2 regions of the Propioniciclava soli genome follow, and region 2 is predicted to be linked to the other one. Evidence: predicted binding sites of a transcription regulator. Region 2 holds the regulator's gene; the other holds the start of a gene.

Region 1 (14,290 bases), 880 kb from region 2:
GCTTGGCTCGGGATCGACCCCACCAACCTGCGCGCCGTCGGCGTCGACCACATCGTCGTGGCGCGCGGCCGCGACTACGACGACGTCGCACCGTTCACCGGGGTCTACCTCGGCGACGAGGAGGGCGAGCTCTCCGTCGAGGTCACCGTCACGCGGTTGAGCTGAGCGGCGCGTCGTCCACATCGGCCTCGGACGCGTCCGCGGGGAGCTTGAGGGACGGACGGGAGTCGAGGCCCCGCAGGCCGTTCCAGGTGAGGTTCACCAGGTGCGCGGCGACCTCCGGCTTCGTCAGCGACGTCGTCTCGCGGGCGTCCACCCACCACTGGCCGGCCAACGCCACCAGACCCACCAGCATCTGGCTGTACAGGGGCGCCGTGTTCGGGTCGAACCCGCGGCGGGCGAACTGCGCCGCCAGCAGCCCCTCCACCCGGCTCGCGATGCCCGACAGGATCGTCGTGAACGTGCCCCCCGCCGAGTAGGGCGAAGAGTCGCGGCTGATGATGCGGAACCCGTCCGGGTTCTCCTCCAGATAGTCGAGCAACGCGAGCGTGCCCAGCTCGATCAGCCCCCGCGGGCTCACATCCGGTCGTGAAATGGCGTCATGGATCGAGTCGTGCAGCGTCCGAACCTCGCGGTCGACGACCACGGCGTACAACCCTTCCTTGCCGCCGAAGTGCTCGTAGACGACCGGCTTGCTGACCCCGGCGTGCGCCGCGATCTCCTCCACGCTGGTGCCTTCGAGCCCCTTCTCCGCGAACAGCCCGCGCGCCACCTCCACCAACTGCTCACGCCGCTCGGCCCGCGTCATGCGGACGCGGCCGCGTCGCGTCCTGCCGGGGTGGGGAGCGTTCGTCACCCCCCCATTCTCTCGCGTCGAGGCAAGCCAGCGCCAATGGACCGACCCGGGGCCGCTAGACTCGACGGGTCCGCGGGATCGCGGGCGAACCCCGGTTGGTCTTTCGGCAGGGCCCGCCTGACTTTGAATCAGGATCAGCGCAGTAGGTTCGACTCCTACCCGGGGTGCTGGATGCCGCACTGCGGGCCTGGTGAGCAGGGCAGCCTTCCGCTCCCCTCGGGTTCCCGCTCGGCCGTGTGGTGCCGGGTCGCAAACGCCGACGTTGACCCAAGCCGGAATTCAGCATTCGTGACATGGCGCGTTCACCAGAGCTCGCAGTGGCTTACCCCTAGGCTGGGCAGGCGTGGGCGCTGGGCGATCGCGCTGGCCGGTATCAGGACGACCATGGAGCAGGGTCGCAAAGGAGGAATTATGGGTGCTGTGGCGGGATGGTACGACGACGGCTCGGGGCGTCCGCGGTGGTGGGATGGCGAGCAGTGGACGGATCGCTATGCAGATCAAGAAGGTGGTGTGGCCGGTGCGAGCGGCGCCGCCCGGACGATGATGGGCAACCTGACCGAGAAGCGCGATCCCGCCCAGGAGCCCGACAATCTGTGGTGGGCTGTTGGGAAACCCGTCAGCGGGATCGGGGGCGGGCGGTACCGCCTCACGCAGGACTACCTGATCTTCGAGAAGGGTGTGCTCTCCACGCGGAGCCAGCAAATCCGGGTTCACGAGATCTTTGATGTAGACGCGACGCAGACGATGACGCAAAAGGCCCGGGGAGTGGGATCCGTCGCGCTCTGGGCTCAACGGCCCGGCGGTTGGGAGCGCGTCGTCTTGGAGGACATTGACAATTTCCGCGAAGGCGTCAGCGTGATCAACCAAGTCGCAGACGCGGCCCGTCAGCGGATGCTGACGCGACAGAACACCCAACACCTCAACTACAACGGCAGTACGCCGCCGGCGTCTGCTGGGCCCGCACCGGCAGCCGCGCAGCCCACGGTCTCAGCAAGTACGGGGCTGAATGATGAGATTGCCAGACTCGCTGATCTGCATGAGCGAGGCATTCTTGACGATGCTGAGTTCGCCGCAGCCAAGCGCAAGCTGCTCGGTCTGTAGGAGACTGAATCGGCAGCTGTTGATAAGGGGGGCGCGGAGCGGGCGGACGCCGGCCTGGTACCTGTCCGACGGCTTGCGAGGACATCTGCTCCGGGCTCCGCGTCGTCGACCGTCGCAGCGGGCTCCGCGGTGACCACGCTCGTCGGTTCTCGTGCCGGCTTCGATGAGCCTGAAGCGCCAGGAGTTTGTCACTGGCGGGCCGCCAGCGCGTCCGCCGCTGCGGCGCGGACGCCGCCGGTGACGATGATCTGGGCCAGGTCGGCGACGCGCTCGACGAAGGCGCCGTGGGCGACCAGGTCGTCAGGCAGGGAGGCCTCGGCGATGGCGCGTGCGTGGGACGCCACGTTCGTCGCGCCCTGAGCGACGGCCCGCAGAGCGTCGGCCTTGGGCTCGATCATGGCCGCGGCGACGGGTCCGGGGTCGAAACCGGCGGGCGGGCAGACGCAGCAGATCCACCCCGCGACGGTGAGCGCCAGCTGGTGGGGCATGCGTCCTCGGTCCAGGGCCGCCACCGCCGGGATCGGCACGCGCTGGACGAGCTTCGTCGAGCCGTCGGAGCCCACGCGGGCCGTCTTGTCGCCGAGCACGGTGTTGCTCCAGCGGGCGAAGAGTTGCTGCACGTAGGCGTCCGCGTCGAAGCCGGTCGGCTGGTCGATCGACGGCAGGTATTCCTGCATCAGACAGGCGCGGACGCAGTCTTCGATGAACGGCTGCTGACGCGATGCCGGGATGGTGTCGCGCCGGTACAGCCCGCCGAGATAGGCGATGAGGGAATGTCCGCCGTTGAGCAGGCGCAGCTTGACCTGCTCGTACTTCTCGACCTCGTCGGTGAAGATGACGCCGGCGGCCTCCCAGCGGGGGCGTCCTGCCCGGAAGTCGTCCTCGATGACCCACTGGGAGAACTTCTCGGCCGGAACGGGGCTGGCGTCCTCGACCCCCAGCACCCGAGCCGCAGTCGCACTCGTCTCGTCGGTCGGGGCGGGCACGATGCGGTCCACCATCGCGTTGGGGAACGACACCGAATCACCCAGCCAGCCCAGGAAGTCCTCCGACGCCTCCGCCTCCTGTGCGAATTGCGTCACGGCCGCCCGGGTGGTGTGGCCGGCCGCGAGGAGGTTGTCGCAGGAGAGGACGCTGATGGGCGCGCCGTTCTCGGCGTGGCGGCGCATGAGGCCGAACGCCAGTTGCCCCAACGGCGACGCCGGCGCGCGGGAGGCGAGGTCGCTCGCGACGTCGGCCGCGGCCAGGTCGAGCAGCCCGGTGCGCGGATCGAGGTGGTAGCCCGTCTCCGATATGGTCAGCGTGATGATCTTGTGGGCCGGGTCGGCCGCGGCGGCGAGAATGTCGGGCCCGTCCTCGGCCGCCACGAGCAGGCGGCGGTGGACGTCCACCACGCCCACCTCTTCAGCAGCGGGGTCGAGGGTGACGACGCTGTAGAGGAAGTCCTGCTCCTGCAGCGCGGTGGTGACCCTGCGTGAGCGGTTCGCGATGCCCAGGATGCCCCACTCACCGGGCTCGGCCGCCAGCGCCAGCGCCGTGTTCACGGCGGCGTGGGCGCGGTGGAAGTTGCCGAGGCCGAAGTGGACGATGCCTGTTTGCTGCGGGGCGCTCGCACCGATGAGGTGGGCCTGCGGGAGATTGGCACGGGACAGGCGTGTCATGGGCGGTTGCTCCTTGAACGGGTGCGGGCAGCGTAGCGGCTGGGCGCCGGGAAGCGGGGGACGGCAACGGCCGGCGTCCACCAGGGACGCCGGCCGTTGCCGGTGCGAGCGGGTCGTTCAGCGACGGTCGTCGCGCACGGTGCCCTCGGCGCCGTCAACTTCGATGTGCTCCTTGGCGACGGTGTCGGTGACGGTCTGGTTCTCGGTGACCGTCTCCTTGCCGATGCTGACTTCCTCAACCGCCACGGTCTCCTTGGAGACGACCGGGCGCTCCTCGCGCAAGATCACCTCCTCGACGACCTCGGTGGCGTTCGGGTCGATGGTGCCCGCGCTGGCGGTCCCGTCGACGGCGTTGCGCTCCACGACCAGGCGCTCCTTGGTCACCGGGACGGTGATGGTCTGCTCCTCGGTGGTCGTGTACTTGCGCAGACGGGCGCGGCCGGCCTCGGTGGTCTCGGTGCCCACGTTGAGGCGCTCCTCGGACGCGGTCATCGACTGGGTGTCGACGTCGCGGTCGCGGACGTCACGATCGGCGACGACGTCACGGTCGGCGACGACGTCACGGTCGTTCACGGTGCCAGCCACGGGGGCCGTGGTGCGGTCGCCGCGGACGCCCTCGTAGTAGCGGTAGAGCTCCGCCTCCTCCGACTCGGAGATGTGGCCATCGGCGTCAACGCGCGGGGCGTCCTTGATGATGTCCTTGGAGTGAGCCAGCACGAGGTCATCGCCGTCCCAGCGGTGTCCCTCAAGCGGAGCGAAGCTCTGCGAGGTGCCGAAGAAACCGGTGTTGAGGGTGACCCACGTGGGCTCACCGGTCGCGTCGTCGAGGTAGACCTGGCCGACGGAGCCGATCTTGTCACCCGAGGGATCGAAGGCGGTCGCCTCGGAGAGGCGGGCGAGCGTTGCGTCGTTCATGATGTCCTTTCGGTATCGGAACCAAGGTTCTTACGAAGGTAAGGCAACCTTGTGCAATCGACCCTACTAGGTGGACGCAAGGTTGCGCACATCAAGGGTGACAGGCTGGTGGCGAAAACGTGAACGCTGGCATTTGCACCCCCACAAGCCCTGGCACCCCCTGTCGTCGGTCGCCCGGGCGTCGCGGCCCGCATCGTTACCAGAGGTGGGTGATGCCGACCGCCGAGGAGAGGCCCCCGTCGGTGTCCCCTTCGGTAGGCTTCGGCGAGACCCGCCGGCGTCGACCGGCGCACCGCAACGCACGAGGAGTGTCATGACCGAGCAGGTGAGTGGGCAGGTGGCGGCGGTCGTCATCCTGGCGGCGGGAGCTGGGACGCGCATGAGGTCCACGAGGTCAAAGCTGCTCCACGCCGTCGCGGGTCAGTCGCTGCTCAGCCACGCCGTGGACGCCGCGGACGCCCTCGCGCCCCAGCGGCTCGTGGTGGTGGTCGGCCATGAGCGCGAACAGGTCGCCGCCCACCTCGCCGAGATCGCCCCCCATGCGCTGACCGCGGTGCAGGAGCAACAGCGGGGCACGGGTGACGCCGTGCGGTGCGGTCTGGCCGCACTCGAGGCGTCCGAAGGTGAGGTGGTCGTGACCATGGGTGACGTTCCGCTGCTCACCGGTGAAACCTTGGCCGAACTGGTCTCCCAGCACCGCGCCACGGGTGACGCCGTCACGATCCTGTCCTCCGAGCTGGACGACCCCACGGGGTACGGACGCATCGTGCGGGACGACGACGGTGATCAGGTGGCCGCCATCGTCGAGCAGCGCGACTGCACCCCCGAGCAGGCGACGATCCGCGAGATCAACGCCGGCATCTACGTGTTCGACGGGCCCGTGCTGCGCGACGGGCTGGCCTCCCTGACGGCCGACAACGATCAGGGTGAGCTGTACCTCACCGATGTGGTGCGCTTCGCCCGGTCCGCGGGGCGGGGCGTCCACAGCCACGTGTTGGAGGACCGCTGGCAGACCGAGGGCGTGAACGATCGCGTCCAGTTGGCCGCGCTCAACCGCGAGTACAACCGCCGCATCGTGGAAGAGTGGCAGCGGGCGGGCGTGACGGTGGTGGACCCGGCCACGACGTGGATCCACGCGAGCGTCGACCTCGGCACCGACGTGACGCTGCTGCCCGGCACGAGCCTCGAGGGGGCCACGACCATCGCCGCGGGCGCGACGATCGGGCCCGACACCACGCTCACCGACGTCGAGGTGGGGGAGGGGGCCACGGTGATCCGGACCCACGGCTCGCTCGCCGTCATCGGCGATGGCGCGACGGTCGGCCCCTATTCCTTCCTGCGGCCGGGGACGCAGCTCGGCGTCCGCGGCAAGATCGGAGCCTTCGTCGAGACGAAGAACGCCGTGATCGGCGACGGCGCGAAGGTGCCGCACCTCACCTACTGCGGCGACGCGGAGGTGGGGGAGGGCGCCAACATCGGCGCCGGCACCATCTTCGCGAACTACGACGGGGTCTCGAAGTCGACCACGGTGATCGGGCGGCACAGCTTCGTCGGCAGCAACAGCGTGCTCGTCGCACCCGTCACCGTGGCGGACGGCAGTTACGTCGCCGCGGGTTCGGCGCTCACCGACGACGTCGATCCCGGACAGTTGGCCATCGCCCGGGCCCGGCAGCGTAATATTCCGGGCTGGGTGGAAACCCGGCGCGGCGACACCCGGACGTGGCAGGCTGCGCGCGAGGCGATCAACAACGAAGGGGCCTGACGAGTGACGGGCATCAAGCGACAGTCCGAGAAGCACCTCATCCTCGCCTCGGGGCGGGCCTACCCGGAACTGGCCGAGGAGGTGGCGTCCCTGGTCGGGGTCGAGCTCGTTCCCACGCGCTCCCTCACCTACGCCAACTCCGAGATCTACGTGCGCTTCGAGGAGTCGGTTCGCGGCGCCGACGCCTTCGTCATCCAGAGCCACTGCGCGCCCGTCAACGAGTGGCTCATGGAGCAACTCATCATGGTGGACGCCCTCAAGCGCGCCTCCGCGAAGCGCATCACGGTGGTCGCGCCCTTCTACCCCTACGGGCGGCAGGACAAGAAGCACGCCGGACGCGAACCCATCTCGGCCCGCCTGATCGCCGACCTGTTCAAGACCGCCGGCGCCGACCGTCTCATGTCGATCGACCTGCACGCCTCGCAGATCCAGGGCTTCTTCGACGGACCCGTGGACCATTTGGTCGGGCTCCCCGTGCTCGTCAACTACATCACCGAGCACTACTCGCTCGAGGACCTCACCGTCGTGAGTCCGGACGCCGGCCGCGTCCGCCTGGCCGACCAGTTCACCGACCACCTCGGCGCGCCCCTGGCGATCATCCACAAGCGCCGCGACCCGAACAAGGCCAACGAGGTGGCCGTGGGCGAGGTCGTCGGCGACGTGGAGGGCCGCGTCTGCCTGCTGGTGGACGACATGATCGACACCGCCGGCACCATCTGTGCCGCCGCCCAGACGCTGATCGACCACGGCGCCAAGACCGTGATCGCCGCCGCCACGCACCCCATCCTCTCCGGCCCGGCCGCCCAGCGGCTCAACGAGTCGGCGTTCGAGGAGATCATCGTGACGAACACGCTGCCGATCTCGGAGGAACTCAACATCCCCAAGCTCACTGTGTTGTCCGTCGCTCCGCTCATCGCCGAGGCGATCAAGCAGATCTTCGAGGACGGCTCCGTGGCCAGCCTGTTCGACGGGTCGTTCCACTGAGCTGAGTTCGGAACTGGGAATGGGGCTGGACGGGAACTGGGCCGGGCTCACTCGGGCCGGGCTCAATCTGGCAGGGCTCAGCCAGGGCGGAGAACGGCTCGCTGTGCAAACAGACGCTGGCGGTCGAACTCCGGTTGGGGGCTCAAACTCCACCTCCGAAACCGGAGTTTGACGCCCAAGTGTGAGTGTCGGCGCCGCACGGGGTAGGATGCTCGGGTTGCTTGGCGAGGGGACGCGGTCCCGTGATCGACAAGGCGTGGGCCCGATGGCCCGCCCTCCCTTGCCGGGCTCGTCGTTCCACGCAAGGTTGAGGAGAAACCATGGCCAACAACGAGATCAAGCTCGCCGCCGAGGCGCGCAACGAGTTCGGCAAGGGTGCCGCGCGCCGCATTCGCCGCGCCGCCAAGGTGCCTGCCGTCATCTACGGGCACGGCACCGATCCGGTCCACATCACGCTGCCGGGTCACGAGACCCTGCTCGCTCTGCGCACCGCCAACGCGCTGCTGTCCATCAGCATCGACGGCGCCGCGGACCAGCTGGCCCTGCCCAAGCAGGTGCAGCGCGACCCGATTCGCGGCTTCATCGAGCACGTCGACCTCGTCGTCGTGCGCCGCGGTGAGAAGGTGACCGTCGACATCCCGATCGTCGTCACCGGTGCTGACAAGGAGGACCGCATCCTCGTGCTCGACCAGCAGAGCATTTCGCTCGAGGTCGAGGCCACGAACATCCCGTCCGAGATCGCGATCGACGTCTCCGCATTTGAGATCGGCGACAGCCTCTCCGCGGGTCAGCTCGAGCTGCCGCAGGGCGCCGTGTTCCACGGCGAGGCCGACGACCTCATCCTCTCGATCGCAGCGGCGCCCACCGCGGACCAGGTCGCCGCCGAGCTGGACGCCGCCGTGGCGGACGCCACCGACGAGGAGAAGGTCGCCGCGCAGGAGGAGGCCGCCGCCACGGCGTCCACCGAGGAAGAGGCCGAGCAGAACGAGGCCGACGCCGAGGCCGCCGAGGGCGACGCGGAGTAAGCATTGTCCACCTGGCTCGTGGTCGGGCTCGGGAACCCGGGCCCGACCTACGCGTTCACGCGGCACAACGTCGGCTTCATGGTGGTCGACGAGCTGGCCGCGCGGGCGCGCTCGTCCTTCACCTCCCCGCGCGGCATGCGCGGGGAGGTGGCCGAGACACGCCTCGCCGCCTCCGGGCTGGGGGGTGTCGGCGCGGACGCCCAGCGGGTCGTGCTGCTCAAGCCGCGCACCTTCATGAATGACTCCGGGATCGCCGTGGCGAAGGTTTGCGCGTTCTTCAAGATTGCTCCGGATCATGTCATCGCCGTCCATGACGAGCTCGACCTCGACTTCGGGCAGCTCCGCCTGAAGTCCGGTGGCGGGGACAACGGGCACAACGGACTGAAGTCGCTCCGCGCCCACCTCGGCACCGGTGACTACCCGCGCGTCCGCTACGGCATCGGACGGCCCCCCGGTCGTCAGGACCCCGCGGCCTACGTGCTCGCGCCGATCCCCACCTCGCTCCGCGAGGACTATGAGGTCGAGACGTCCCGCGTCGCGGACGCCGTGGAGACCCTGATGCTCTCCGGGCTCGCCGACGCGCAGAATCGCTTCAACTCCTGAACCGGCCCGCGGGGCCGGTCGACGGCAGCGCTGAGGGGCATCACTGACCCGGCAGCTGTCGCTCTGTTCGATGGCCATGACCGAGACGTCTCAGGTCCGGTACCGATGGTGCTGCTGCACGACGCGCTTGCCGTTTGAACGAACCGGGCTGTGGAACACGGGGTGACCGCGCCCGTCGAAGTCGATGAGCCAGTTGCGCTCGTCGGGGAGGTTGGGGTTGGGCTCCACCAAGTGGTGGTGGTGCGGGCACACCAGGACGCCGTCGGCCACATCGGTTCTGCCGGATCGCCACCAGGGATCGAGGCCGTGGTGTGCCTCACAGTCCGAGGGCGGCCGGTCGCACCCCGGGAACGAACAACCCCGGTCCCGCACGGCCAACACCACCCGCTGCGCCGGCGTGAACAGCCGCTGGGAACGCCCCAGGTCCAGCGGGAGCGACTCCCCATCCAGCACCAGCGGGAGGAGACCGGCACTGCAGGCGAGGTGACGCACCTGCGCCGCTGTGACCAGCTCGTCCGATTCCACCAGGGACGCAGCCCCGAGGGCAGCGCGCAGGGCGTCGTGGTCGAGGGTGACCACCACGCGCGTGTGGTCCCCACCCTTCACGGGGCCGCCGGCGCAACCGGCGTGATGGGTCAAGCAGAGCATGAGGCTGTCGGCCAGCGCTTGGCCGGGGGTGGTCTCGACACCCATGGCGGCGTCCGCGCAGCGCTGCCCGCTGGCCAGCGCCGCGAGATGCTGCTTGAACAGCTCGCCGTTGACCGCGTCGAGCTTGCCCCAGAAGCGGAGCCCCCCGTCCTCGGGGTCGGTCTTCCACCCCACATGACGGTTCCTGTGCTGGGATCGTTCTGCCCGCTCGAGACTGGCGCGATCGTGCTCCGCCACGACCTCGGGTGCCACGACCGCCACGGCGTGGTGGACCAGCCTGCGCAACGCGGGCGGGTTGAATTCATCCGCCAACTGCACCAGGTGCTCGGCGACGGCCTCCACCTGGCTTCGATCGAGCCGGTCAGGCAGGTGCTCCAGGCCGGTGGCGATGGCGGCGGCCTGCTCCGTGGAGATGCGCCCCGCGCGCAGGGCGTCTCCGACAGGTGCGTGGTCGTCCAGCAGGCCGGCCAGGCGGACGTCCGCGCGGGCCTGCCGCGCTGAGTGCGTCGTTCCCGCGGCGAGCCAGGACGCCGTGGGCACGCTGTGGGTACGAAGGGTGAGCTGGCGCCGCTCCGCCTCGGCGACCAGCCCCAGCCACCGGCCGCGCAGCGCCGACGCGGCGGCGCCGACCGCGGACAGCTCGGCCAGGAGGACCTCGTCGGGCAGCGACCACGGCGCCGGCTCGGCTGCCCCCGCCAGGCCTGTGACCCGGCCCGGCTGTCGGTCGTCCGTGGTCGCCAGCGTCTCCTGGTCGGAGCGCGCGAAGAGATCGGCGACGGCCCCGAACCAGTCCGACTCCAGGACCGCGGGCGCCGACGCATCCACCATGCCCCACCACTCAGGTTCGGGCAGGTCGGTCACGGGCCGCACCCCCCGTGTCGCCGCGATGGTCGTCATGGCTCCAGTATAGAACAAGTAATCGAAAAATGGAAGGGAGCTGTCGACCTCCCTCACGCGGTGTCGGCCAGACGCCCAGCGCTGGGGTGAGAAGGGCCTTCCCCTGGCCGGAGCACACAGTTACTCTGACGCCACCCCCGCGTCACCCCCCCGCGACAGGAGCGCCGCATGCCTTCCATCACTGACTGGATCACCGCTGTCACCGCGATCCTCGCGCTTCTCGCAGCGACCTGGGCCGGTCGAACAGCCGGTCGGCTCTACCGCATCGAGAGTGGCAGGGATGCTGCCGCGGCCCGGCGGGCCGAGCGGGAGCAAGCGAGCGCTGTGAACGCGTGGTGCGTCGTGACGAACGCTGAGGATGACCGCCGAGACGGGTTGTTGGTCAGCAACGCGTCCGATTCCCCGGTGTACAACGTCCAGGTTGTCGCGAGGGATCGACGGGGGAGCGAGCAGTTCCCGCTCACCCTCTTCGTGCTACCGCCGGGAAACTACGTCGCGCTGGAGGAGCATGTCTACCACTGGACGTTCCCCCAGGCCGCTGCAGATGTCAAAGGTGCCATTCGGCCGGTGACGAAACACGAGACGTGGCGGGTGATCCGTCTCAGCTTCACGGATGCGCACGGCATCGCCTGGGTGCGCGACGATCACGGTCGCCTCACTTCGGGAAAGGAGGCGCAGCGGCGCTGAGCCCGGCCCTCCTGGGCAGGTCAAGGCTTCGGTGTGGCGCCCTACACTGTTGCGGTGGATCTTTCCGAGCTGATCGAGCTCGTCGCGTCCGAACCCACCCTGGCTGACCTGGTGGACGTCGCGCGCGCGGGGGCCGAGCCGACGGGCGACGTGACGTGTCCGGAACCGGTGCGCCCCCTGGTGGCGGCGGCGTTGGCGCGGGACGCGCGGCGTCCGCTGCTGGTGGTCACGTCGACGTACCGCGAGGCTGAGGCGGCCACGGATGCGCTCCGTTCGTTGCTCGGGCCAGACGACGTCGCCTACTTCCCCGCCTGGGAGACGCTGCCCCACGAGCGCCTCTCGCCGCGCTCCGACACCGTGGGCCGGCGCCTGGCCGTCCTGCGCCGGTTCGCTGGCACGTCGGAGCTGCCGCCGCCGCGCGTGACCGTCGCGCCCGTCCGGGCGGTGCTGCAGCCCCAGGTCGCGGGGCTGGGCAAACTGCGTCCGGTTCGCCTGGCCGTGGGTGAGGACCACGACGTGGACGCCGTCGCGCAGGCCCTCGTGGACGCCGCCTATGTGCGCGTCGACCTCGTCGAACGCCGGGGCGAGTTCGCCGTGCGTGGCGGCATCGTCGACGTGTTTCCCCCCACCGAGGAGCACCCGCTGCGGGTCGACTTCTTCGGCGACACCGTCGAGGAGATCCACCCGTTCGCCGTGGCCGACCAGCGCAGTGACGACGAGCAGCGCCGCGAGGTCGTCGCCTCGCCGTGCCGCGAGCTGCTGCTGGACGACGCCGTCCGCGCCCGCGCGGGCGAGCATGCCGCCAACCTCGCCATTCCGCAGCAGTTGCGCGAGCTGTTCGAGCGCATCAGCGAGGGGCACGCCGTCGACGGCATGGAGGCACTGGCCCCCGCGCTCGTCGACCGCATGGAGCTGCTCGTCGATGTGGTCGACCCCGCCACCCTCGTGCTGGTCAGCGACCCCGAGAAGGTGCGCACCCGCGCGGCAGAACTGCACGAGACGTCGCAGGAATTCCTCGCGGCGAGCTGGTCGGCGGCCGCGGCCGGCGGCAAGGCGCCCATCGACCTCGGGGCCTCGGCCTACCGACAGCTCGGCGACGTCCGGTCGGACGCCCTGGCTGGCGGCCTGGGCTGGTGGACCCTGTCGGCGTTCGCCGACGACCCGGACAGCAGCCGCGTCCCCGGCACGGTCAACGAGCCGTTCCGCGGTGACGTGGAGGCGGCGGTGGACGCCATCGCCGCGGCGGCGGCGTCCGGGCAGCGGGTGGTGCTGGTGGCGGACACCCCGGGGCGCGCGTCCCGGATGAACGACATCCTCGCTGAGCACGACCTCGCGGGGAAGGTGGAGGTGATCGAGGCCGAACTCGGCCGCGGCTTCACCCTCGAGGCGCTGAACCTGTGGGTGGTGACGAGCGCCGACCTGTCGGGGCAGAAGGGCGTGGAGAAGGCCGCCCGGCAGATGCCGGCGCGGCGCAAGAACACGATCGACCCGCTCGAGCTCACGGCGGGCGACCACGTCGTCCACGACGCCCACGGGGTGGGGCGCTACGTCGAGATGGTGCAGCGCACGATCGGCGGGGCCACGCGGGAGTACCTGGTCATCGAGTACGCCGCCAGCAAGCGGGGCCAGCCGGCCGACCGGCTGTTCGTGCCCATGGACGCCCTCGACCAGATCACCCGCTACGTCGGTGGCGAGGCCCCGACGCTCGACCGCATGGGCGGGGCGGACTGGAACAAGCGCAAGAGCCGCGCCCGCAAGGCCGTCCGGCAGATCGCTGCGGAACTCATCAAGCTGTACGCCGCGCGGCAGGCGTCCGAGGGCTACGCGTTCGGCCCCGACAGCCCGTGGCAGCGCGAGCTGGAGGACACGTTCTCCTACGTCGAGACGCCCGACCAGATGGCGGCCATCACCGAGGTGAAGGGCGACATGGAGCGCGTCGTGCCCATGGACCGCCTGGTGTGCGGCGACGTCGGCTACGGCAAGACCGAGATCGCCGTCCGCGCCGCGTTCAAGGCCGTGATGGACGGCAAGCAGGTCGCGATCCTCGTGCCCACGACCCTGCTGGTGCAGCAGCACCACGCCACCTTCGCCGACCGGTACGCCGGCTTCCCCGTCACCCTCGGCGCCCTGAGCCGGTTCCAGACCGCCGCGGAGTCCAAGAAGGTGGTGGACGGCCTGGCCGACGGCTCGGTCGACGTCGTCGTGGGCACGCACCGGCTGCTGTCCGACCAGGTCGTGTTCAAGGATCTCGGCCTGGTGATCGTCGACGAGGAGCAGCGCTTCGGCGTCGACCACAAGGAGGCGCTGAAGAAGATGCGCCTCAACGTCGACGTGCTGTCGATGTCGGCCACCCCCATTCCCCGCACCCTGGAGATGGCGGTCACGGGCATCCGGGAGATGAGCGTCATCGCCACGCCGCCGGAGGAGCGTCACCCGGTGCTGACCTTCGCCGGCCCGTGGGAGGAGGGGCAGGTGCGCGCGGCGATCCGGCGCGAGCTGGCCCGCGAGGGGCAGGTGTTCTACATCCACAACCGCGTGCAGACCATCGAGAAGACGGCCGCCCGCATCCGCGAGCTGGTGCCCGAGGCGCGCGTGGCGGTGGCCCACGGCCAGATGAACGAGAACGCCCTCGAGCAGGTGATGGTCAACTTCTGGGAGCGCGAGGCCGACGTCCTGGTCTGCACCACGATCGTGGAGGCAGGCCTGGACATCTCGACGGCCAACACCCTGCTCATCGAGCGCGCCGACCTGCTCGGCCTCTCGCAGTTGCACCAGCTGCGCGGACGCGTCGGCCGCGGCCGGGAGCGGGGGTACGCCTACTTCCTCTACCCGCCGGAGAAGCCGCTCACCGAGACGGCCCACGACCGGCTGGCCACGATGGCCGCCCACACCGACCTGGGGGCGGGCATGGCGATCGCCCTGCGTGACCTCGAGATCCGCGGTGCCGGCAACCTGCTGGGGGAGGAGCAGTCGGGCCACATCGCCGACGTCGGCTTCGACCTGTACCTGCGCCTGGTGGGGGAGGCGGTCGCCGAGTACCGCGGCGAGGACGTCGAACCCGAGCCCGAGATGAAGATCGAGCTGCCCGTCGAGGCCCACCTGCCGGGTGAGTACGTCGAGTCGGAGCGGTTGCGCCTCGAGATGTACAAGC
Region 2 (14,290 bases):
ACCAGGCTCGGCTGGTTCGGGCCCGACTCGTCGAAGCGCATGTCGTCGATCGCGTCGTTCTTGAGCGACTCCGACTCGATGAGCTGGGCCTCGTCCTCCTCGGAGAGGTAGGAACCGGTCTCGACGTACCGGGCCCGCTCGCTGGCGGTGTAGATGCCCAGCTCGCCGCGTTCGTCGAAGCTCAGGTAGTCCAGCGCCAGCCGCTTGAAGACGTAGTCGATCACCGACTGCGCCATCCGCAGGTCGACGTCGTCGGTCATGCCGGCGGGCTCGAACTTGAGGTTCGTGAACTTCTGGACGTACGTCTCCAGCGGCACGCCGTACTGCAGCGCGATCGAGATCGCGATGGAGAAGGCGTCCATGACACCGGCCAGCGTCGAGCCCTGCTTGCCGAGCTTGAGGAACAGCTCGCCCAGACGGCCGTCCTCGTACTCCGAGCTCGTCATGTAACCCTCGGCGCCACCCACGGTGAACGACGTCGTCCGCGACATGCGCTGCTTGGGCAACCGCTGCCGACGCGGGCGGTACTCGACGCGCACCGCCGGCTCGGCCTTCACCTCGACGACCGGCTCGACCTTCTTCTTGGCATCGCTGAGCGGCTGGCCCACCTTGCAGTTGTCGCGGTAGACGGCCAGGGCCTTGAGCCCGAGCTGCCAGCCCTGCATGTACACGTCGGCGATGTCCTCGACCGTGGCCGACTCGGGCAGGTTCACCGTCTTGGAGATCGCGCCGGACAGGAAGGGCTGCACGGCCGCCATCATCCGCACGTGGCCCATCGGCTTGATGGCCCGCTCACCCATCGCGGTGTCGAACACCTCGTAGTGCTCCGTCTTCAGCCCGGGCGCCCCCACGACGTGGCCGTGCTCGGCGATGTAGGCGACGATCGCCTCCACAACCTCGGCGGAGTACCCGAGCCTGCCCAGGGCGCGCGGGATCGTCTGGTTGACGATCTGCATCGACCCGCCGCCAACCAGCTTCTTGAACTTCACCAGCGAGAAGTCCGGCTCGATGCCGGTGGTGTCGCAGTCCATCATGAAGCCGATCGTGCCGGTCGGCGCGAGCAGGGACGCCTGCGCGTTGCGGAAGCCCTGCTTCGCGCCCAGTTCGACGACATGGGCCCATTCGGCGCTGGCGGCGTCGTGAACCGGGCGGTCCGCCGCCTCCACGATACGCAGGTCGTCGTTCGCGGCCTGGTGCTTGCGCATGACCTTCTGGTGCGCCGACGCGTTGCGCGCGTAACCGGCGTAGGGGCCGACGACGCCGGCCAGTTCGGCCGAGCGACGGTAGGCCGCCGCGGTCATGAGCGACGTGATCGCCGCAGCGAGGCTGCGCCCACCCGGGGAGTCGTAGCCCCGGCCCATGGCCATCAGCAGCGCGCCCAGGTTGGCGTAGCCGATGCCGAGCTGGCGGTAGTCACGCGTCGTCTGCGTGATCGCCTCGGTCGGGAAGTCGGCGAAGCAGATCGAGATGTCCATGGCCGTGATGATGAGCTCGCAGGCCTTCACGAACGTCTCCACCTCGAAGGTGTCGTCGTCGCGCAGGAACTTCAGCAGGTTGAGGCTGGCCAGGTTGCAGGAGCTGTTGTCGAGGCTCATGTACTCCGAGCACGGGTTGGACGCCGTGATGCGGCCCGTCTCGGGGTTGGTGTGCCACGCGTTGATCGTGTCGTCGTACTGGATGCCGGGGTCGGCGCACTGCCACGCGGCCTCGGCGATCTTGCGGAACAGGACGCGGGCGTCCACCTCCTCGATCACCTCCCCCGTCATCCGACCGCGCAGCCCGAACTCGGTGCCCTCCTCGACAGCCTTCATGAACGTGTCGTTGACGCGCACCGAGTTGTTGGCGTTCTGGTATTGGACGCTGACGATGTCCTTGCCGCCGAGATCCATGTCGAAGCCGGCGTCGCGCAGCGCGCGGATCTTGTCCTCCTCACGCGCCTTCGTCTCGACGAACTCCTCGATGTCGGGGTGATCGACGTCGAGCACGACCATCTTCGCCGCGCGGCGGGTGGCGCCGCCCGACTTGATCGTGCCGGCCGAGGCGTCCGCCCCCCGCATGAAGGAGACCGGCCCGGACGCGGTGCCACCGGAGGACAGCAGCTCCTTGCTCGAGCGGATGCGGGACAGGTTCAGGCCGGCACCGGAGCCGCCCTTGAAGATGAAGCCCTCCTCCTTGTACCAGTTGAGGATCGAGTCCATCGAGTCATCGACGCTGAGGATGAAGCATGCGCTGACCTGCTGGGGGCTCTGCGTGCCGACGTTGAACCAGACCGGGCTGTTGAAGCTGAACACCTGGTGGAGGAGCATCCAGGTCAGCTCGTGGTCGAAGATCTCGGCATCCTCGGGCGTCGCGAAGTATCCGTTCTCCTCGCCCGCGGTGCGGTATTTGCCGACGACCCGGTCGATCAGCTGGCGCAGGCTGCGCTCGCGCTGGGGCGTCCCCACGGCGCCGCGGAAGTACTTGGTGGTGACGATGGTGGAGGCGTTGAGACTCCAGAAGTCCGGGAACTCCACGTCGCGCTGCTCGAAGACCGTTTCGCCGGTCTTCCAGTTCGTCTGGACGACGTCGCGCGACTCCCAGGTCACCTCGTCATAGGGGTGGGCGCCCTCGGTGGTGAACACGCGCTCGATGGTCAGGCCGGCGCCGCCCTTCGTCGCGCCCTTGCGGGGTGCCTGCTTCGTCTCGGTCATGGAATACCCTTCTCCTCCTGGGTTGTTCGGCGCCCGCGGGGCGCCGGTGGGTGGTTTCAGAACAGCTGCTGCTCAGTGGGTTCGGGCACGTCCGACGACGCACCCACGGACGACAGCTCCCCCCGGAGACGGTCGATCTCCGCCTCGAAGTCCTCCACGGACTGGTAGTGGCGGTACACGGACGCGAACCTCAGGTACGCCACCGCGTCGAGTTCTCGCAGGGGGCCCAGAATGGCCACCCCGACCTCGTCCGCCGGGATCTCCGCCTGGCCCGCGGCGCGCAGCGCCTCCTCGACCTGCTGGCCGAGGCGAGCCAGCTCGCCCTCCGACACCGGACGGCCCTTGCAGGCCTTCCGCACGCCGCTGACGACCTTCTCGCGCGAGAAGGGCTCAACCACGCCGGAGCGCTTCACGACGACGAGCTGCATCTGCTCAAGGGTGGTGAAACGCCGCTGGCACGACCGGCACTCCCGCCGCCGCCGGATTGAGGTGCCGTCCTCCGCCACGCGCGAGTCGAGGACGCGGGAATCGGTGAATCGGCAGTACGGACAGTGCACGGCTCTCCCTCCTCCCGCGACAGCCTCGCCCTGTGGACGAAGGTGTGGATCTCCCGTGGACACCCTGTGCGCCACGACCACAATCTGTGGATGAACGACACCGATGTAACTACTACATGTAGAGGTTAGGAGCAGAGGTGGGCACGATGCAAGCTCGTCGGCGCGTCGCGCCGGTGCGGCGCGCCGACGTCGGTCAACGCCCCGGCTGAGGAGCCACGAACGCCGCCGTCAGGGCCGTTTCGGCCACCGGCTCATTGCTCACGGCGAGGAAGGCCCCGACCAACGTCGTGGCCATGACCCCCACCACGACGGCAACCAGCATCACCATCACCGCCACACCCCGGGGCGTCCAGTACAGCCGGCCGGACGCCGACGGGGCAGCGGCCGGCCGCGCAACCGACGTCACCGACCGCACCTCCGCACACGCCCTCGCGCCGGACGCCGTCCAGGCGCGCCCGCGTCGATCGGCTCCCACACCCCGCACGGCGCCACGCGCCGCGGCGACCCGCCCTGCGTCAGGCCGCGCCCGGTCCGGGCCCGTCGCGTCCGAGCGTGACGCCGGCCCCCGCGTGCCAAGCTGGCGAGGGGCGCGGGCCGGCGCGGTGCGGGCGGGTTCCGCCGCCATCGGGTCACGCGGGGTGGCAGACCGGACCGCCGGGCGATCCATCAGAACTGCACTCATGGTGGCTTCCTCTCCTGGTGCACCGGTCGAACATCTGTTCGATCAGTATGAACCGAACGGGCGAGCGATTGCAAGCACCCATCGCACATCTGTTCGAGCGTGCTGCTCACCTGGGGACGAGTCCATCAGCCGCCTCCGACAGTTTTCGAACCGAGTCGCGCGACACGTCGAACAGATGTTTGAATGCCCCCCGTGCGGAGCGCTAGCGTGACCTCCATGGCGACCACCACGACACCGAACCCGAACCCGTCGCGCCGCGGGCGGCCCCGCAAGCAGATTCCCAAGCAGTCCCACCGCGGCCGGCCCAGCGACGCCGATCTCGAGAAGCTCAGCAAGATTCGCCCCCTGCCCGACGGCCCTGCCGGGGAGGACGGGCTGACGATCCGGCAGCGCATGATCCTGCACCACATCCGCGAGATGGTCGAGGCGCGGGGCTTCCCCCCCACCATCCGTGAGATGGGCGACGCGGTCGGTCTGGCCTCGCCCAGCAGCGTGACCCACCAGCTCAAGGTGCTGGAGAAGAAGGGCTTCCTGCTTCGGGATCCCAAGCGTCCGCGCGCCCTCATGGTGCGGCTGCCCGGTGAGGCCACCGGGGCCGTCGCGCACGAGGAGGAGGCGGACGAGGTCGTGCCGGACGCCGATGTCCACGTGAGCGCCTCGGTGCAGGTTCCCCTGGTGGGCCGCATCGCGGCGGGTGGGCCGATCCTCGCCGAGGAACACGTCGAGGAGGTGCTTCCCCTCCCCCGCGACCTGGTGGGTGAGGGGCGGCTGTTCCTGCTCCAGGTCAAGGGCGACTCGATGATCGACGCGGCCATCTGCGACGGCGACTACGTCGTGGTCCGCCAACAGCCGGACGCGAACAATGGCGAGATCGTCGCGGCGCTCATCGACGGCGAGGCGACGGTCAAGACCTTCAAGCGGACGCCGGGGCAGGTGTGGCTGTTGCCCCACAACGACGCCTACTCCCCCATCGACGGCAACCAGGCCACCATCCTGGGCAAGGTCACCGCGGTGCTGCGGCGCGTCTGACTCGGCGTCACCCCCCGGGCGGACGTGGTGTCGCCCGGGGGCTCAGCCCGCCGCCTCGCTGGCCAGCCGACGCAGGCCAGCGATCGCGGTCTCCCGGTCCGTGGTCTGCCAGAAGTCGGGCATCGACGCCCGCAGGAACGAGCCATAGCGGGCCGTGCGCAGACGCGGGTCGAGCACCGCCACGACGCCCCGGTCGCTGACCCGGCGGATGAGGCGTCCGCTGCCCTGGGCCAGCAACAGGGCCGCGTGGTGGGCCGCGACCGTCATGAACCCCTTGCCCCCGGCCTGCTGGGCCGCCTGCTGGCGCGCGCGCATCAGCGGCTCGTCGGGCCGCGGGAAGGGAATCTTGTCGATGATGACGAGCTGGCACGTGTCCCCCGGCACGTCGACGCCCTGCCACAGGCTGAGCGTGCCGAACAGGCTCGTGGTGGGCTCGGCGACGAAGCGGCGCACCAGCTCCGGGAGCTGCGCGTCGCCCTGGCACAAGGTGGTGAACGATGGCAGTTCGGCGCGGCAGTGGCGCGCCGCCGCCTCGGCGTTGCGTTGCGAGGCGAACAGGCCGAGCGTGCGTCCGCCGGCCGCCCACACCAGCTCGGAGATCTCGGCCAGGGCCTCGGGGCCGATTCCGTCCCGCGAGGGTGCGGGCAGGTGTGCCGCCACGTACACGATGCCCTGTCGGGTGTAGTCGAACGGCGATCCCACATCCAGGCCGCGCCATGCCTGGGCCGACGCGGGAGCGCCGCTCCCGGCTCCCCCGGCGTCCGCTGCCCCCGACTCCTGGCCGACCTCGTCGTGCCGCTTGCGCGGCGCGCCCACCGCGGTCGCCCCGTCGGCGAGCCGCTCGCTGCGCCACAGGCCCACGGTGCGGGCCACGCCCTCGAACTCACCGCCGAGCTTGAGCGTGGCCGAGGTCAGCACGGTCGGCGTCTGCGCGAACACCTTGTCGCGCATGAGCAGCGCGACGTCCAGCGGCGCGATGACGAGCCAGCGCCCCCCACGCTCCCGGTCGCTCAACCACAACACGTCCCCGTCACCGAGCACTGCCATGCGCTCGGCCACATCGAGGATCTCCTTGGCCGCCGCGCCGGCCTGCTTGTCGGTGGCGTCGTCGGACTTGGCCAACACCCCTGCGACCTCACGCGTCACCTCCCGCAGACGCGCCAGGACGCCGAACACCGGCGCCTCGGGGTCGGTGATGCGATCCGGCTCGATCGTCGTCAGCACACCGGTGAGCTCGTCGGCCAGCTCGAGGAACTGCACACCCAGGTCGTCGTCGACCGCCCCGAGGCAGCGACGCGCGACCCGCTCCACCTGGGCGGGGCCCAGCTCGGCGGACGCCGCGCCCGTGACGCGGCTGACCAGCTCGTGCGCCTCGTCGATGATCAACCGGTCGTGATCGGGCAACGCAGTGTGGCCGTGCATGGCGTCGATGGCGAGCAGGGCGTGGTTGGTCACGACCAGCTGGCTTGCCCGCGCGGTCTCCCGCGACTTCTCCACGAAGCACACGTCCCCGAACGGGCACGCGGTGGCGCCGAGGCACTCGCGCACCGGCACGGAGACCTGCGCCCAGGCTGCGGCGGTGTGCGTCGGGGCGTCGTCACGGTCGCCGGACGCCTCGGTGTCGAGCTGCTCCTTCGCCCACTCGCGCAGCGCCACGACCTCCGCGCCCACCACGGTGGCGGCGTCCGCCCGCGCACCGCTGCGCAGACTCTCCGCGACATCGGCCCCGGCGAGAAGACTCCCCTGGTCGGCTCCCGCACCGTCGATCACCCGATGGAGGCAGGCGTAGTTGGTGCGGCCCTTGAGGATCGCGTGCGACACCGATCGTCCCGTCACCGTGGCGGCCGCCGCCACCGCGGCCGGAATGTCGGTGTGGGCCAGCTGCGCCTGCAGCGCCAGCGTGGCGGTGGCGATGACGATGCGCTCGCGGGGGTGGGAGTGCAGCCGAGCGAGCGCCGGCGCCAGGTAGCCGAGCGACTTGCCGGTGCCCGTGCCGGCCTGCACGAGCAGGTGCTCCTCGCGCTCCATGGCCTGCTCGACGGCCTGCGCCATCCGCACCTGGCCGTCGCGCGGCGTCCCACCGATGCGGTCGACGGCCGCAGCCAAGATGGTGGTGGCCGTCGGCTGCGGGGTGCTCATCCGATCACCGTAACGGACGACGGCGCGCCGCCCCAGTTCGGGGCGCCGCGCCTGTGGACAGCGCGTCGGTGGAGCGGCTCAGACGAACCGCACCCAGTTGGGGCCCTCGCCGGTGGCCACCTGGTCCAGCTCGGTGAGCCGGCCGTCCAGGCTGATGCCGACCAGGCTGACCCGGCCCGACGCCTCACCCGCGACGAGCAGCTGGGCACCGTCCGGGGTGACGTTGAACCCGCGGGGCTGCGTCTGGGTCTCGGCCAGCGCGACGACCTCACCGAGGTGACCGTCGGCGTCCAGCCTCACCGCCGCCAGCGTGCTCTCGGTGCGCTCCGAGCAGACGAGGTACGCCTCCTCACGCGCCAGGTGCAGATCGGCGCCCCAGACGAGGTGGCCCTCCTTCGGGTCCGCCCCCAGCTCGCTGTCGGACAGCCCCCGGTCAGTGGCGTGGGCGCGCACCGACTCGGCCCGGGTCAGCGTGCCGGTCTCGGTGTCGCGGTCGAACCGGATGGCCTCGCCGGTGAACTCGGTCATCAGGTAGGCCGACGTCTCGTCGAAGGACAAGATGAGGTGGCGCGGCCCGGCATCGGCGTCGAGGCCGACGGTCGGCGGCTCGAGCGGCGAGAGTGCCCCGTCGCGAGAGATCGCGCACTGGGCCACGAGATCGTCCCCGAGCGCCACGAAGTAGGCGTGCTGCCCCGCGGCGTCCGTCACGACGCAGTGGACGTTGCGGTGCTGCACCGGCTTGGAACGCTCCCCGACCACCCCGTCGGTGACCGGCCACGTCGCCCCCCAGCCCCCGCCGTAGGACGCACCGAGCAGCAGTTCACCGCCCCGCGCCAGGGTGAGGTACGCCAACGCATCCGGCACCTCGGTGCGCGACAGCTCGCTCAGCGTGCCGGTGAGCCGGTCCAGCTCCAGCGTCACGATGCCCGGCGAGGGCTCCTTGACGGCGGTGTACACGCGGTTGCGGGCGGCGTCCACGGCGAAGGTGCTGCACCCGGCACCCACCTCGCTCGTGCCGACCACCCGCAGGTGGTCATCGTCCACGGCGACCACGGAGATCGTGCCCGCCTTGGCGTTGCCGACAAGGGCCAACAGTGCGTCAGTCATGGGTCCATCGTAGGCGGACGCCGCCCGCCCACGCAGGCGCCGCGGACGCCCGAGCGGACGCGTTCAGGCTGAACGTTCGCTGAACTCCGCCAACTCGCCGGCCAGATCGGCGTTCACCCGAGCGATGACCCGGGTGCCGTCGCCGGTGTGCTCGGTGGTGAGGATCTCCCCCGCCTTGTGGATCCGATCCACCAGGTCGTGACGGGCGTACGGGATCATGGCGCGCACCTCGACCGGCGGACGCGGGAGTCGCTCCTCGACGCGGGCGCGCAGCTCCTCGACCCCCGCGCCCGTGCGCGCCGAGACGAACAGCGCGTCCGGGGCCAGGGTGCGCAGCGGCACGAGTGCGTCCGGGTCGGCCAGGTCGATCTTGTTGAACACGATCTGCTCGGCGAGGTTGCCCGCGCCGATCTCGTTCAACACCGATCGGACGGCGCTGATCTGCCCGGCCGGGTCGGGATCGGAGGCGTCGACCACGTGGACGAGCAGGTCGGCGTCCGCCGATTCCTCCAGCGTGGAGCGGAACGCCTCGACCAGATCGTGGGGCAGGTGCCGGACGAAGCCGACCGTGTCGGTCAGGGTGAAGACGCGCCCGTCGGCGGTCTCGCTGCGCCGGGTGGTCGGGTCGAGCGTCGCGAACAGGGCATTTTCCACCAGGACGCCGGCGCCCGTGAGCCGGTTCAGCAGCGACGACTTGCCGGCGTTGGTGTAGCCGACGATGGCGACGGAGGGCACCTGGTTGCGCTTGCGCTCGGCGCGCTTGGTGTCGCGCACGGCGTCCATGTCACGCAACCGCTTGCGGAGCTGGGCGATGCGGCTGCCGATGCGCCGGCGGTCGGTCTCGATCTTGGTCTCACCGGGGCCGCGGCCGCCGATGCCCGCGCCGGCCGCCGCCCGGCCGCCGGCCTGGCGGGAGAGGTTGCCGCCCCAGCCGCGCAGCCGTTGCCGCAGGTACTGCAACTGGGCCAGCTCGACCTGGGCCTTGCCCTCGATGGACTTGGCGTGTGTCGCGAAGATGTCCAGGATCAGCGCCGTCCGGTCGATGACCTTGACGCCGATCCGGTCCTCCAGGTTGCGCAGCTGGGCGGGCTCCAGCTCCCCGTCACAGATGACGGTGTCGGCGCCGGTCGCGATCACCACCTCGCGCACCTCGTCGACCTTGCCGCGGCCGATGTAGGTGGCCGGGTCCGGGCTGGTGCGCCGCTGGACCAGCCCCTCGAGCACGTCGGAACCGGCCGTCTCGGCGAGCAGCTTGAGCTCGGCCATCGCGTTGTCGCTGTCGGCCTGCGTGCCGGACGTCCACACCCCGACGAGGACGACGCGCTCCAGCTGCAGCTCGCGGTACTCGACCTCGGTGATGTCGGCCAACTGCGTCGACATGCCCGCCACGCGCCGCAGCGAGATGCGCTCGGCGAGATCGAGCTGGTCACCGTCGTAGTCGACGGATTCGGGATCGGCGCCATACGGCTCGTGCGTCATGCTTCCTCCTGGGGCCACGCGACGTCGCCGCGGGCCACGATCTCGGCGGGTCCGGTCAGCCAGGCGTCCCCGTCGCGGAGGGTGACCTCCACGGAGCCGCCCGGCACGTCCACCCGCCAGGTGCTTTCACTCTGGTTCTCGCCACGGTCAGCCAGCGCTGCGGCCACGGCGACCGTGCCCGTGCCGCACGAGGCGGTCTCACCCACGCCGCGCTCGAACACGCGCATGCGAACGTGATGGTCCCCGACCGGGGCGACGAACTCGATGTTGACGCCGTCGGGGAAGGCCTCACGCGGCGTCCAGACCGGCGGACGCGTCAGGTCGAGCCCGTCGAGGTCGTCGCCCTCCAGCCAGACGACCGCGTGCGGGTTGCCGACGTCGACCGCGCGCGCCCGCCAGCGCTGTTCGGGAACGCCCGCGGCGAGGCTCACCTCGACCTCCGCGGCGGCCAGGCGGGGGCGTCCCATCGCGACGCGGATGCGGCCGTCGGGCAGCACCTCCGCTTCGCGCAGGCCCGCCCGGGTGCCGATGCCGACGGTGGTGGTGCCGGCCGGCACCAACCCCTCGGCCACGAGGTGCCGCGCGAACACGCGGACGCCGTTGCCGCACATCTCGGCGATCGAGCCATCGGCGTTGCGGTAGTCCATGAACCACAGGTCGGGGTCGCCGCTCCACTCCGGAACATGGCGAGCGCGCACAGCCCGCAGGACGCCGTCACCGCCGATGCCGCCGCGCCGGTCACACAGGAAGCGCACGGCGGCGTCGGTGAGCAAGAGCTCGTCGTCGGGGTCGACGAGGAGGACGAAGTCGTTCTTCGTCCCGTGCCCCTTCGCAAAGCTCACCACCGCGTCATTCTCCCACACGAGCAGATCAACGCCGCTGGCCGTGGGCCTGTTCCCCGCCCCCGCAGCGCTGTTGCGGGGCGTCGGTGGTCAAGGCGTCGGGGCCCAAGGCGTCGTGGGCGATGGTGGCGGCGGCACCGGGATCCCCGGCCGCCAGCCAGGCGATGCGGTCGTCGCGCCGGAACCAGCCGAGTTGGCGGCGGGCGAACCGCTTGGTGCGGCGGACGGTGTCGGCCCGCGCCTCGTCCTGCGTGATCTCCCCGGCGAGGAAGCGCAACACCTGGGCGTAGCCGATGGCGACCGCTGCCGTCCGGCCCCGCCGCAACCCGGCCGCCTCGAGCCGGCGCACCTCGTCGACGAATCCCGCCTCCCACATCGCGTCGACACGCTCGGCGATGCGGGCATCCATGACGTCGCGCGGCAGTTCGAGCCCCCACGCGCGCACCCCGGGGATCGCGTACGTCCACGCGGGCAAGGTGGCGGCATGGCTGCCGGTGAGGTCGATCACCTCCAGCGCCCGGACGAGGCGGCGACCGTTGCCCGGCAGGATCTCCGCGCCGGCCGCCGGGCTGCGCCGGGCCAACTCGGCGTGCAGCGCCTCGGGCCCCTCGTCCGCCAGGCGCGCCTCCCAACGGGCGCGCACCGCGGCGTCGGTGCCCGGGAACTCGAACACGTCCAGGATGGCCCGCTGGTAGAGCGCCGACCCACCGACCAGCACGGGCACGACCCCGCGCCGGCGACAGTCCGCGATGGCCGTGCGGGCGCGATCCTGGAAGTCGGCCACGGTGGCGACCTCGGTGACGTCGAGAACGTCGACGAGATGGTGGCGGACGCCGCGCCGCTCGGCCTGCGTCGGCTTGGCCGTGCCGATGTCCATGCCCCGATAGACGAGCATCGAATCGGCGTTGACGATCTCGGCCGGCTGGCCGTGGGCGGCCAGGTGGAGGGCGACGTCGACGGCGAGGGTGGACTTGCCGCTCGCCGTGGGCCCGTTCAGGGCGATGACCGGCAGAGTCTCCTCGGGCGCGGGGTGGTGGGGCACCGGTCCATCTTGGCCCATCCGGGGCGTCCGGCTCACGGGCGGGGGGTTCCCTCGTCCGCATCGGCGGCGTACGGTGGGGCCTGCCGGGTGACAACAGGGCCGGCACTGGACGGGAGAGAGGAGGTCTCATGGGCATCTTCGACGACATCAAGAACACCGCCGACGCCCACGAGGCGCAGGTGGAGGCCGGGATCGACAAGGCGGGCGACGCCGTGGACCGCAAGACCGGGTCCCGCTACGCCGAGCAGGTCGACCAGGCCCAGGACTTCGCCAAGGACTGGGTCGGCGCCCCGGAGGGGACGACCGACCAGAACGCGAACGCTCCGCAGGAGCGCGCGTGACACAGCGGTGGCGGACGCCTGACGTTCGTTGATCCGTCCTGGACGCAAGCTATCTCGCTCAGGGCCGCACCCGATTCGGGTGCGGCCCTGAGTGCGTCCTGACCCGGCCGGCCGATGAGCACCGGGGTCGCGGTCCGGGTCGGGGTCGTCAGTTTCGGGAGCAGCCGCCGGTGGCCGGGGCCATCGGCTCGGGGCGGCGCAGCGGCATCCCCAACCCGATCGAGGGGGCTGCGGGTGGCGCGCCACGCCAGCGCTCCCACGCGTAGCCACCCGCGGTCCGCCGCAGGTTGGTCACCGCGCCGTCGGCGTTGAGGTGGTGGGGGGCGGCGTGGGTGATCTCGACGTCGGCCAGATCGCCCGGACGCGGGGCGGGTGCGTCTGGGTCGACCGCCACGTGGACCAACCGGTTGTCGCGGGCCCGCCCTGACACGCGGTGCGTCTCGGCGTCCTTGCGGCCCTCGCCGTCGGCGAAGAGCACCTCGACCGTGCGACCCAGGAAGGTCTTGTTCTCCTCCCACGCCAGGTTTCCCACGAGTTCGACCAGGCGCTCATACCGCTCCTGGACGACCGGCTTGGGCACCTGGTCGGCCATCGTGGCGGCCGGCGTCCCGGGGCGGATGGAGTACTGGAACGTGAACGCCGCCGAGAATCGGCTCGCGCGCACCACGTCCATCGTGGCCTCGAAGTCGGCGTCCGTCTCCCCGGGGAACCCCACGATGATGTCGGTGGTGATGGCGGCTTCGGGGATGGCGGCGCGAACGCGGTCGATGATGCCCAGGAAGCGCTCGCTGCGGTAGGAGCGGCGCATGGCGCGGAGCACGGCGTCGGAGCCGGACTGCAGGGGCATGTGCAGGCTCGGCATCACGTTGGGCGTCTCGGCCATCGCGGCGATGACGTCGTCGGTGAACGCCGCCGGGTGCGGCGAGGTGAAGCGGACGCGCTCGAGGCCTTCGATCTCGCCGCAGGCCCGCAACAGCTTGCCGAAGGCCAGCCGGTCGCCAAACTCGACGCCGTAGCTGTTCACGTTCTGGCCGAGCAGGGTGATCTCCTGGACGCCCTCGGCGACGAGGGCCCGGATCTCGGCGAGGATGTCACCGGGACGCCGATCGGCCTCCTTGCCGCGCAGCTGCGGGACGATGCAGAAGGTGCAGGTGTTGTTGCAGCCCACGGAGATGCTCACCCACGCTGCGTACGGCGAGTCGCGCCGGGTGGGCAGCGTCGAGGGGAAGCGCGTCAGCGACTCCTCGATCTCGACCTGCGCCGCCTGCTCCACGCGCGCCCGCTCCAGCAGCACCGGCAGCGAGCCGATGTTGTGCGTGCCGAACACGACGTCCACCCACGGCGCGCGGTTGACCACCGTGTCGCGGTCCTTCTGCGCCATGCAGCCACCCACCGCGATCTGCATCGCCGGGTTCTTCAGCTTCTCCGGGCGCAGGTGGCCGAGGTTGCCGTAGAGGCGGTTGTCGGCATTCTCGCGCACCGCGCAGGTGTTGAACACGACGATGTCACCGCGGGACGCCTCGGGCGCGCGGGTGTAGCCCGCTCCCTCGAGGAGACCGGAGATCCGCTCGGAGTCGTGGACGTTCATCTGGCAGCCGTAGGTGATGACCTCGTAGGTGCGCGGCAGGGCTTGGTTCGTCATGACGAGGGCAGATTCTACCCCGTGGCCGACGCGGGTCATTAGGGTGGGAGGCCCATGCCCCGCCTCCCGGTGGCGGGCCGCGAAGGAGGTTTCCATGAGCAACGACCAGATCGACCCGCGCGCCAAGCCCTCCCAAGAGCAGGCCGCCGACAATCCCTCGCTGCGTCACCCCGCACACATCGACGATCCGACCACCCGTCAGGACGTGGCCGACGAGCAGCCCGACGGCCCGGAAGCCGGTGACGTCGGCGAGCGTCGCGAGCCCGTCGGCGACGAGGACGGCCAAGACACGACGGATCAGTCCGACAGCGACATCGTCGACAAGGTCACCAAACCCTGAGTCGACCGCGCGAGTGGCTCGGGCTGGACGGTTCGGCAGGCAGCGCGGCCCGGCTCCGTCCGCTCGGCGGCCGGCCCCGCTCAGGGCTCCGGCTCGTCCAGGCCCTCGGTGACCTCGCCCACCACGCGGTGGGCCAAGCCGGGGCCGAAACCGCGCCGGGCCAATGCCCCCGCCAACCGGCGGTACCGGACGTGGGGTTCGAGGTTGGCCATGGAGCGGACCTTCTTCTCGGCCAGGGCCCGCGCCGCCGCGTAGTCCGCGTCGTCCGGGGTGTCGGACAGCGCGGTGTCGATGGTCTCGGCGTCGACCCCCTTGGTGCGCAATTCCTGGCGCAGGGCGCGCGCCGACTTCATGCGGCGCTGTTGCCCCTCCACCCACAAGCTGGCGAACTGCGCGTCGT

What was found. The regulator LexA, encoded in region 2, represses DNA repair genes until DNA is damaged. The targets are predictions, from matches to a motif close to TCGAACANNTGTTCGA.
Region 1: PCC79_RS03265 (HNH endonuclease signature motif containing protein) is a predicted target of LexA. The motif match lies at 10,463-10,478, and genes of this name have one in related genera.

What each region holds. Positions count from the first base shown of each region.
Region 1 covers NZ_CP115965.1:722,047-736,336, forward strand. Annotated here, with positions in the region: gene PCC79_RS03215 (transglutaminase family protein) at 1-165, shown strand, start outside; gene PCC79_RS03220 (TetR/AcrR family transcriptional regulator) at 149-808, opposite strand; tRNA gene PCC79_RS03225 (tRNA-Gln) at 945-1,023, shown strand; gene PCC79_RS03230 (SHOCT domain-containing protein) at 1,268-1,957, shown strand; gene PCC79_RS03235 (mannitol dehydrogenase family protein) at 2,146-3,618, opposite strand; gene PCC79_RS03240 (YsnF/AvaK domain-containing protein) at 3,736-4,533, opposite strand; gene glmU (bifunctional UDP-N-acetylglucosamine diphosphorylase/glucosamine-1-phosphate N-acetyltransferase GlmU) at 4,847-6,295, shown strand; gene PCC79_RS03250 (ribose-phosphate diphosphokinase) at 6,299-7,279, shown strand; gene PCC79_RS03255 (50S ribosomal protein L25/general stress protein Ctc) at 7,600-8,304, shown strand; gene pth (aminoacyl-tRNA hydrolase) at 8,308-8,907, shown strand; gene PCC79_RS03265 (HNH endonuclease signature motif containing protein) at 8,998-10,452, opposite strand; gene PCC79_RS03270 (hypothetical protein) at 10,621-11,139, shown strand; gene mfd (transcription-repair coupling factor) at 11,194-14,290, shown strand, end outside.
Region 2 covers NZ_CP115965.1:1,604,702-1,618,991, reverse strand. Annotated here, with positions in the region: gene PCC79_RS07410 (vitamin B12-dependent ribonucleotide reductase) at 1-2,690, opposite strand, end outside; gene nrdR (transcriptional regulator NrdR) at 2,747-3,247, opposite strand; gene PCC79_RS07400 (hypothetical protein) at 3,441-3,653, opposite strand; gene lexA (transcriptional repressor LexA) at 4,146-4,958, shown strand; gene PCC79_RS07390 (ATP-dependent DNA helicase) at 5,001-7,097, opposite strand; gene PCC79_RS07385 (lactonase family protein) at 7,176-8,204, opposite strand; gene hflX (GTPase HflX) at 8,268-9,683, opposite strand; gene dapF (diaminopimelate epimerase) at 9,680-10,528, opposite strand; gene miaA (tRNA (adenosine(37)-N6)-dimethylallyltransferase MiaA) at 10,554-11,567, opposite strand; gene PCC79_RS07365 (antitoxin) at 11,696-11,908, shown strand; gene miaB (tRNA (N6-isopentenyl adenosine(37)-C2)-methylthiotransferase MiaB) at 12,057-13,550, opposite strand; gene PCC79_RS07355 (hypothetical protein) at 13,645-13,890, shown strand; gene PCC79_RS07350 (regulatory protein RecX) at 13,971-14,290, opposite strand, start outside.